DNA from 2 places in the Paenibacillus sp. LjRoot56 genome. Region 2 is predicted to be linked to the other one. Evidence: a T-box and tRNA genes for the amino acid it is inferred to sense, from the RefSeq annotation. Region 2 holds a T-box; the other holds one or more tRNA genes.
The links. A T-box is a leader RNA that pairs with one kind of tRNA and senses whether it is charged. The one in region 2 lies ahead of ileS (isoleucine--tRNA ligase), so its partner is inferred to be a tRNA-Ile.
Positions count from the first base shown of each region.

Region 1: it encodes a tRNA-Ile, which carries the amino acid that the T-box ahead of ileS (isoleucine--tRNA ligase) is inferred to sense. The anticodon was not compared.

Region 1 is NZ_CAXURV020000003.1:1,201,526-1,206,658, forward strand. Features, by position in the region: partial or broken gene ACSQ8O_RS24365 (DoxX family membrane protein) at 34-554, opposite strand; gene ACSQ8O_RS24370 (cation diffusion facilitator family transporter) at 632-1,543, opposite strand; tRNA gene ACSQ8O_RS24375 (tRNA-Gln) at 1,785-1,856, opposite strand; tRNA gene ACSQ8O_RS24380 (tRNA-Tyr) at 1,867-1,948, opposite strand; tRNA gene ACSQ8O_RS24385 (tRNA-Thr) at 2,026-2,101, opposite strand; tRNA gene ACSQ8O_RS24390 (tRNA-Ser) at 2,120-2,211, opposite strand; tRNA gene ACSQ8O_RS24395 (tRNA-Met) at 2,223-2,296, opposite strand; tRNA gene ACSQ8O_RS24400 (tRNA-Ile) at 2,346-2,419, opposite strand; rRNA gene rrf (5S ribosomal RNA) at 2,476-2,592, opposite strand; rRNA gene ACSQ8O_RS24410 (23S ribosomal RNA) at 2,727-5,133, opposite strand, start outside.
Region 2 is NZ_CAXURV020000004.1:198,683-203,815, reverse strand. Features, by position in the region: gene ACSQ8O_RS26585 (glycoside hydrolase family 130 protein) at 1-551, shown strand, start outside; T-box leader at 606-863, shown strand; gene ileS (isoleucine--tRNA ligase) at 946-4,026, shown strand; gene ACSQ8O_RS26575 (cell wall hydrolase) at 4,182-4,625, shown strand; gene ACSQ8O_RS26570 (phosphodiester glycosidase family protein) at 4,686-5,133, opposite strand, start outside.

The DNA.
Region 1 (5,133 bases), on a different contig from region 2:
ATCAACGATTTAACATGGAAGCAGAAGCAGAGCTCATCTGAGTTTCGTCTTTAAATGACATATCTCTAATAGCTTATCAAACCATCTGTGCAGGTACGGAAGAATCAAATGATCCACACCAAATTTCCCGGCATTCGCTCCAGCTGCTAAAATAATGAACCCGAGGAGCACTAACCATGGATTCGAGCTAACCGTGCCGGCAAACATATACATGAAGTTCATCAGTAAGCCGAAGAACATCGCTGTCGTTGTCAACGCACCGAGCAGTAACCCCACACCAACTAAGAGTTCACCCCAAGGAACCAGCACATTAAACCATCCTACATGCGGAAGCGCGACATTTTTCAAGAAAGCCACATAATTCGCATAAACGAGATCCGTCGTACCACTTTCTAGAACTGGTTTGGCAATGGCCCCTTTCAGATAACCTGCAGCGTCGAAAGCTTTGTCACCTGTAATTTTGTGCCATCCCGCTATCATCCATTCCCAACCAACATATAAACGAATGATAGAAGTATTGCAGCGTAATTATTTTCCCTTACCCATTTCATCATTTCAACCATCTCCTCGTCCTTTATGAATTCATTATAGGTCGAAGAAATGGTCGTGTATGTGAGATAAGTCACTCTGATTATTTTTCTTGACTACTTGATACCTCAATAGGTTCTATGTGAATATGCACATACGATATGTTATGAAGTTCATGAATTCGATTTTCAATATTTTCGGTAATGTCATGGCTTTCGCTTACGTTAAGCTCATGGTCTACACCAATGGTCACATCGACTAGTTTATTGTTTCCATGGATACGGGCTTTGATATCAATGACCTTCTCCACCCCGGGGACGTCACGAATGGTTTGTTTAATGGTTTGAAGCTCAGCATCATCAAACCCATCCGTAAGAGCATGAGTAGAATCTCGGAAAATATCCCACGCTGTTTTACAAATAATAACTCCGACAAGTAAAGCTGTTAATGTATCCAGCCAAGGTAGACCAAATTGAGAACCAACAATACCAATAAAGGCACCAATACTGACAAACGCATCCGATCGATTATCTTGTGCTGCTGCCATCATGGCATTACTATTTATTTTCCTTGCCAGACGAACATTGTATACATATACAACGTACATGACAATCGCACAAAAAACAGCCGTCCATGCGGCAACCATATCGGGAGATTCGATACTCGGAGAACGAAACTTAATAAATGCTTGATAGAGAACCTGAATTCCTACCGCAAACATAATAAAAGAAGCGATTAAAGCGGCTACCGTCTCAGCTCGATAATGACCGTATCTATGGTCTTTATCAGGTGGTTTTCGTGATATTTTCAGCCCGACTAAAACAGCAATTGATGCAATAATGTCTGTAGCGTTATTTAAACCATCCGCGGAAAGCGCTTCGGACTTGGTTATGTACCCTATGGTTAATTTTAAAGCTGATAAACATATATAAGTAATAATACTTAACCAAGCACCTTTTTCACCTTGCTTGATGTCATCATACAAATTTTCTATTGTTCCCACCTCACTATCCATGTCGAAGACAATCATACTCGACATAATACGTGTGGGTCTAGAGAAACAGTGTTGTCCAAGTCCTTAATAGTAGGATCCAAACAACTAATTTGCATAAGGTGAAAAGTATAGGCTTGATTCAAGTTTTCTACTTAAAACCATTAGTAAAAACAAAAAAAAGCCTTATATCAAGGCTTCATTGTTTGCAACTTGTACAACGGGTGATCTATCAAGTTGAGCTAATGACTTATGAAAAAAAGAACTGGGGATCAAGGATTTGAACCTTGGCATGACGGAGTCAAAGTCCGTTGCCTTACCGCTTGGCTAATCCCCATTGTAGGAGATGGAGGCTGATGGATTCGAACCACCGAACTCGAAGAGAGCAGATTTACAGTCTGCCGTGTTTAGCCACTTCACTAAGCCTCCACGTTAAAAAGCTTTACCGGGCCCCGAAAAAGTATTCGGTGTTGCTACAAGGCTTCACTTCATTTTTTGGGGTAATATGGTGCCGTCGAGAGGACTTGAACCCCCAACCTACTGATTACAAGTCAGTTGCTCTACCAGTTGAGCTACAACGGCTTATTACGTTTATACAGATGGCGGAGAGAGAGGGATTCGAACCCTCGCACCACTTACGCAGTCTAACCCCTTAGCAGAGGGTCCCCTTATAGCCACTTGGGTATCTCTCCAAAATAATAAGTAGCGGCAGAGGGGCTCGAACCCCCGACCTTACGGGTATGAACCGTACGCTCTAGCCAGCTGAGCTACGCCGCCAAATGGTCTATCAATCATCATATATAAAAACGTGCTGCTAAGGAATAAGTGGGCCCTAGTGGACTCGAACCACCGACCTCACCCTTATCAGGGGTGCGCTCTAACCAGCTGAGCTAAGGGCCCATATTTGCATTAACTCCTCGAAAGGCGGCAAAAAAAATACCCACTAGGGGTATTCTGCTTGGCAACGTTCTACTCTCCCAGAACCCTGCGGTTCAAGTACCATCGACGCTGGAGGGCTTAACGGTCGTGTTCGAGATGGGAACGCGTGGGTCCCCTCCGCCATCATCACCAAACAGTCAAAGCGTTTGTTTGCGCCTTGAAAACTAGATACGAAACTTCAACGTAAAGTTAGATGTTCTTAGGATTTTCTGGGCCCCAATCAAGTAGTCGGAATTCGCTACAAAGCTTATCTTCACTTGGTTGGGATTAGGTTAAGCCCTCGACCGATTAGTATTCGTCAGCTGCATACGTTACCGCACTTCCACCTCGAACCTATCAACCTCGTCGTCTACAAGGGGTCTTACATACTGGGAAATCTCATCTTGAGGGGGGCTTCGCGCTTAGATGCTTTCAGCGCTTATCCCCTCCGTACATAGCTACCCAGCGATGCCTCTGGCGAGACAACTGGTACACCAGCGGTACGTCCATCCCGGTCCTCTCGTACTAAGGACAGCTCCTCTCAAATTTCCTACGCCCGCGACAGATAGGGACCGAACTGTCTCACGACGTTCTGAACCCAGCTCGCGTACCGCTTTAATGGGCGAACAGCCCAACCCTTGGGACCTACTTCAGCCCCAGGATGCGATGAGCCGACATCGAGGTGCCAAACCTCCCCGTCGATGTGGACTCTTGGGGGAGATAAGCCTGTTATCCCCAGGGTAGCTTTTATCCGTTGAGCGATGGCCCTTCCATTCGGTACCACCGGATCACTAAGTCCGACTTTCGTCCCTGCTCGACTTGTAGGTCTCGCAGTCAAGCTCCCTTATGCCTTTGCACTCTGCGAATGATTTCCAACCATTCTGAGGGAACCTTTAAACGCCTCCGTTACATTTTAGGAGGCGACCGCCCCAGTCAAACTGCCCACCTGACACTGTCCCCATACCGGATCACGGTACCAGGTTAGAACTCCGATACGATCAGGGTGGTATCCCAACGATGCCTCCACCCAAGCTGGCGCTCAGGCTTCAAAGGCTCCCACCTATCCTGTACAGATCGTACCAAAGTCCAATATCAAGCTGCAGTAAAGCTCCATGGGGTCTTTCCGTCTTGTCGCGGGTAACCTGCATCTTCACAGGTATTAAAATTTCACCGGATCTCTCGTTGAGACAGCGCCCAAGTCGTTACGCCATTCGTGCGGGTCAGAATTTACCTGACAAGGAATTTCGCTACCTTAGGACCGTTATAGTTACGGCCGCCGTTTACTGGGGCTTCAATTCATAGCTTCGGGGTTGCCCCCTAACCACTCCTCTTAACCTTCCAGCACCGGGCAGGCGTCAGCCCGTATACTTCGCCTTGCGGCTTCGCACAGACCTGTGTTTTTGCTAAACAGTCGCTTGGGCCTTTTCACTGCGGCCCCCTCGGGCTATTCACCCTACCGAGGCACCCCTTCTCCCGAAGTTACGGGGTCATTTTGCCGAGTTCCTTAACGAGAGTTCTTCCGCGCGCCTTAGAATTCTCTTCTCACCCACCTGTGTCGGTTTGCGGTACGGGCACCTTCGCCTGGCTAGAAGCTTTTCTTGGCAGTGTGAACTCATGACCTTCGGTACTTAAATTTCCCTCCCCATCACAGCCCAGCCTTACGATGTGCGGATTTGCCTACACATCAGCCTCACTGCTTGGACGAGCATCCATCAGCTCGCGTCACTATCCTTCTGCGTCACTCCATTGCTCATAACGGCTACGGTGGTACAGGAATTTCCACCTGTTGTCCATCGACTACGCCTTTCGGCCTCGCCTTAGGTCCCGACTTACCCTGAGCGGACGAGCCTTCCTCAGGAACCCTTAGGTTTTCGGCGGATCAGATTCTCACTGATCTTTTCGTTACTTATACCGGCATTCTCACTTGTATGCGCTCCACCTGTCCTTACGGTCAGAATTCAACGTACATACAACGCTCCCCTACCCATGCACCACCTTCACTCCAGCTTCGAAGTCGCGTGTTTAGCTGGGGCATTTGGTCAGAATCTTGAACAACCATAGAGGTTGATTCTGACTAATGTCCCGTGGCTAACCACGAATTCAAAGACGCAGTGAAGGTGATGCAAGCCATAGCTTCGGTGGCGTGTTTAGCCCCGTTACATTTTCGGCGCAGAGTCACTCGACCAGTGAGCTATTACGCACTCTTTCAATGGTGGCTGCTTCTAAGCCAACATCCTGGTTGTCTGTGCAACTCCACATCCTTTCCCACTTAACACACACTTGGGGACCTTAGCTGATGGTCTGGGCTGTTTCCCTTTTGACAATGGATCTTAGCACTCACTGTCTGACTCCCGGATTTAAGTTTGTGGCATTCAGAGTTTGACTGGACTTGGTAACCCTTGGCGGGCCCCGCACCCAATCAGTGCTTTACCTCCACAACTCAACATCCGAGGCTAGCCCTAAAGCTATTTCGGGGAGAACCAGCTATCTCCGAGTTCGATTGGAATTTCTCCGCTACCCCCACCTCATCCCCGAATTTTTCAACATTCGTGGGTTCGGGCCTCCAGTGAGTGTTACCTCACCTTCACCCTGGACAGGGGTAGATCACACGGTTTCGGGTCTACGTCCACGTACTAAAGCGCCCTATTCAGACTCGCTTTCGCTGCGGCTCCGTCTCTTCAACTTAACCTCGCACG
Region 2 (5,133 bases):
TATTGTTTCCTGAGAAAATTAATGGCAATTATGTCCGTCTGGAACGTCCTTTCCCGGTTTACAGCCGTGGGAAAGATCAATTTGATATTTGGCTTTCGCAGTCACCTGATCTCAAATACTGGGGAGACACGGATCTCGTCCTAGGTGTTGAGCATGTGCCTTATGCGAATGACAAAATTGGTCCTGCCGCACCACCAATTCGTACGTCCAAGGGATGGTTAACGACGATCCATGCCGTTGATATCGATGCAAACCGTGGTAAAAATGGCTGGGAGCCAACGTGGAAAAAACGTTATACAGCAGGCATTATGCTGCTTGATTTGGATAACCCGAAGAAGGTTATCGGACTTTATAAGGAGCCATTACTAGCGCCAGAAGTTAGCTATGAAACTGATGGAGGCTTCCGTAATGATGTCATTTTCCCAGGCGGTATGATTCTAGAAGATGATGGTGAAGTGAAAATCTACTATGGAGCAGCGGATACGGTTGAGTGTTTGGCAACTGCACATGTGGATGACTTAGTGAAATTATGTTTAGAAGGAAATAAATAGCGCCTGTTGACTTTTGCTGATGAAGATGTAAGAATAAGTTAACTGAATGTTCGATAAAATTCATTGACGAGAAAGAGTATAGGAAGCCCTTGATCCCCAGAGAGTTGGCATACCGCTGAGAGCCAATGTTCAAGACTTCGTAGAAAATCCTCTCCGAGAAGGAAAGCTGAAGTAGGTAAGTAAGCTGACCCGGGTTCCAGCCGTTACTAAGGATGCGTATGATGGTACGTAGTTAGAGGTGTCGTAGGATTATGGTAGTCATAATCTCTACGGAACTAGGGTGGTATCGCGAGATGAAATCTCGTCCCTTATGGGACGGGATTTTTTGTGCTTTCAATGAACCTTTTCGTCAAGAAACGAACGTGAAGTTGGATGAAATGAGAGGATGAGACCTATGAGAAAAGTGGATGTGAAAGAGAAGGCAAGAACGCGAGAACTCCGAGTTTTAGAACAGTGGAAACAGAATGACACATTTCGAAAATCGATTGAAAATAGAGAGGGACAACCCAACTTTGTTTTTTATGAAGGTCCCCCAACAGCGAACGGTGAGCCGCATATCGGGCATGTGCTGGGACGAGTAATCAAAGATTTCATCGGTCGCTACAAAACGATGTCAGGCTTCCGTGTCATACGCAAAGCAGGTTGGGATACACATGGGCTTCCTGTTGAGCTAGGCGTAGAGAAAAAGCTTGGTATTTCTGGCAAACAGGAAATTGAATCCTATGGGGTCGCCAAATTCGTGGAGGCGTGTAAGAGCAGCGTTTTCGAATATGAGAAGCAGTGGCGTGAAATGACCGAAGCGATCGCTTACTGGACGGATATGGAGAACCCTTATGTCACACTAACCAATGATTATATCGAAAGTGTTTGGCACATTTTATCCACGATTCATGCGAAAGGGTATCTATACAAAGGTCATCGCGTAAGTCCGTATTGCCCGGATTGTCAAACGACACTCAGCTCTCACGAAGTTGCTCAAGGCTATGAAGATGTAAAAGATTTGAGTGCTACTGTGAAATTCACAAGTAAGAGCGCAGATGAACATTTTCTTGCATGGACGACAACGCCATGGACGTTGCCTGCCAATGTCGCTTTAGCTGTAAATAAAGATGTCGATTATGTCAAAGTCAAACAGCATGGCGAAGTCTACATTGTAGCAAAGAACCTTGTCGATAGAGTAATGAAAGGGGAGTACGAGCTCCTATCCACGCACAAAGGTTCTGAATTTGTGGGAACACCTTATGTGGCACCTTTTAATTATTTACATGTGGCGAAAGGACATATCGTCGTAGACGCTGACTATGTTAGCGACACCAGCGGTACGGGGATTGTCCATATTGCGCCAGCACACGGAGAAGATGATTATCGCACCGTTCGCCAGCATGAATTGGATTTCATTAATGTTGTGGATGCTAGAGGTCGTTATGTCGATCAGATCATCGATTTTGTCGGTCGTTTTGTTAAGGAATGTGATATCGATATCGTTAAAAACTTAGCTGAACGTGGTCTGTTGTTTACCAAGGAGCGTTATGAGCATAGCTATCCATTCTGCTGGCGTTGTAAATCGCCGCTTCTCTATTACGCGACGGAGAGTTGGTTCATCCAAACAACGGCTATTAAAGATCAGTTGATCGCAAACAACAGTAAAATCACTTGGTATCCTTCCCACCTGCGAGAAGGCCGATTTGGTAAATTCTTAGAAGAACTCGTTGATTGGAATATCAGCAGGAATCGCTATTGGGGAACGCCACTCAATGTATGGATCTGCGAAGGCTGCAACGCAGAATATGCACCACACAGCCATAAGGAACTTCGTGATAAATCAATAGATCCGATCGAGGAAACCCTTGAGCTGCATAAACCTTACGTGGATCAAGTGAAGCTGCGCTGTGCTTGCGGTGGTACCATGCATAGAACCTCGGAAGTCATTGACGTCTGGTTCGATAGCGGCTCCATGCCATTTGCTCAGTATCATCAACCATTTGAACACAAGGAACTATTTCAAGAGCAGTATCCCGCGGATATGATCTGCGAGGGGATCGATCAGACGCGCGGCTGGTTTTTCAGCTTGCTGGCGGTTTCTACCCTTTTTAATGGGCAAATCCCTTATAAATCTGTATTATCAACGGGGCATGTTCTCGATGAAAATGGACAAAAAATGTCAAAGAGCAAGGGTAACGGGATTGATCCTTGGGAAATCATAAACGAATTTGGCACCGATGCATTCCGATGGGCATTGTTATCCGATAGCGCACCTTGGAGCAGTAAGAGGTTCTCCAAGCAGATTGTCGCCGAGGCGAAATCCAAAGTCATTGACACGATCAATAACACACATGCCTTCTATGCGTTGTATGCACAAATTGATCAGTATTACCCAGATGATTATCCGCAAATAACTTCCGTGAATGTGTTGGATCGTTGGATTTTATCTCGATTAAACAGCACCTTGCACAATGTAGTAAAAGGACTAGAAATCAACGATTTCTTGAATCCAGCGAAGCAAATGGAAGCTTTCGTAGATGAACTTAGCAATTGGTATATCAGACGTTCACGAGATCGGTTCTGGGGAAGCGAATGGACCGAAGATAAACTAGCAGCTTATCAAACTTTACGTCATGTTTTGCTAACACTCGCACAAATGATTGCTCCCTATACGCCATTCATTGCAGATGATCTATATGCCAATTTGGGAGGCAAAGGAAGTGTACATCTGACCGATTATCCGACAATGGATGAAACGTTACACGATGTATCCTTAGAGAATGAGATGGAAACCGTGAGGAATATCGTGGAATTGGCTCGCAATATCCGGAATGAAACAGGGATCAAAACCCGGATGCCGCTGTCGGAGTTATACGTTTCGTTTGACAGTGCGTGTAATATTGGAGGATTTGAAGACATCATCCAAGATGAGATCAATGTGAAATCGATCCAAATTGTATCTAGCGATGTCAGCTTCGTTCGTCTTACTTTCAAGTTAAACTTGAAAGCAGCAGGTAAGAAGTTCGGGAAATTCGTAGGACCCGTGCAAGCCCAGTTGAAGCAGTTATCTGCTCTAGAAGCTAAAGCAGTGATAGATAACGGCTTCCTTGATGTGAAGATCGATGATGAAGTGCTGCACTTACTGCTAGAGGATTTACTTATCGAGAAGCAAGCGAATGAAGGCTACGCGTCGGCATCCGGTTACCAAATGACCGTTGCCTTAAACACAACCATGACGGAAGAGTTAGAACAGGAAGGCATGGTTAGAGAGGTCATTCGGGCAATTCAAGATTATCGTAAAAAAATAGGGCTACCAATCGAAAAACGCGTCGAACTTGTCCTAGATGTAGATGCACAATTACAAACAGCTTTAGTGCGGTTTAACCATGTTCTACATGAACATGTGTTACTGGAGAGTGTTCGATATGCTTCAGAGCCCAATATGGAAACCGTATCGTATGGAGAGAGTAAGTTTAGTTTGCTAATCGTGTAAAAAGAAAGTACGAGTAAGGCAGGACGCCAGAACCTACCTATTCGCTGCGAGCGAAGAACAACCAGATTAAATTATCGTTTCGCGGTCAGTAAGTCACATTTCCACTTCACCTACAATATGATGGGTCTAGACATATACTCAATTGAGGTGAGCGAATGGCAGTCGTAAAAGCTAGAAAGCAAGATATCGACATGTTGGCAAGGTTGCTTCGAGCTGAAGCTGAGACTGAAGGCGAAAACGGTATGCTGCTTGTTGGAAATGTTGGGATTAATCGAATCAGAGCGAATTGCTCCGATTTTAAGAATCTCCGGACAATTCCCCAAATGATCAACCAACCGCATGCGTTTGAAGCGTTGCAGCACGGATTGTACTATCAAAACGCAAGAGAGAGAGAGCGTCGCCTAGCACAAAGAGCTGTGAATGGGGAGCGGATTTGGCCAGGTAAATTTTCACTCTGGTATTTCCGACCTGGAACGTTCGACAATCCTGGACCATGTCCGGATACTTGGTATAATCAGCCGAAAGCTGGACGATACAAGAAGCACTGTTTTTATGAACCAACCGCTAAAGAGTGTCAAAATGTCTACAATACGTTTTAATAGCACGAATAGAATCGTTAGACATGAAGAAAGAGCTGCCAATGGACAGCTCTTTTTCTTTTACTTAGTTAACTGCTTTTTATTGTGCTCCGCGAGATAACCTGGATTATCATACGCACCACCTGGATCAATGTCGGTCACACCTTCCCAAATATTCGCCACATCAACCTGATCAGGGTGTTCAAAAATAAGGAGACCTGAAGGCAGCCTTCTTTCGCCATATCGGCTTGATGGATGCGTGATTAGTTCGTTCCCGACGACCATTTCAGAGGACGCACCTCCGTCTAAAAACCCAGCATTGACACAACCTTCTTTCAAAAGAAGGTCTTGAACATCTTTTAAAGAAGCGCCAATGCTTTTGGTTTGCCTACCATCAATAACAATAAGGACAATAACGCCATCAGCGCGTTGACCAATGGCTGTCCGCGGGTTAAGACCATCCCCAACGATGGGGAGTGCTTTCCCATTTGCAATAATGCGGGGATAGAAGGAAACGGCGTCAGTCACA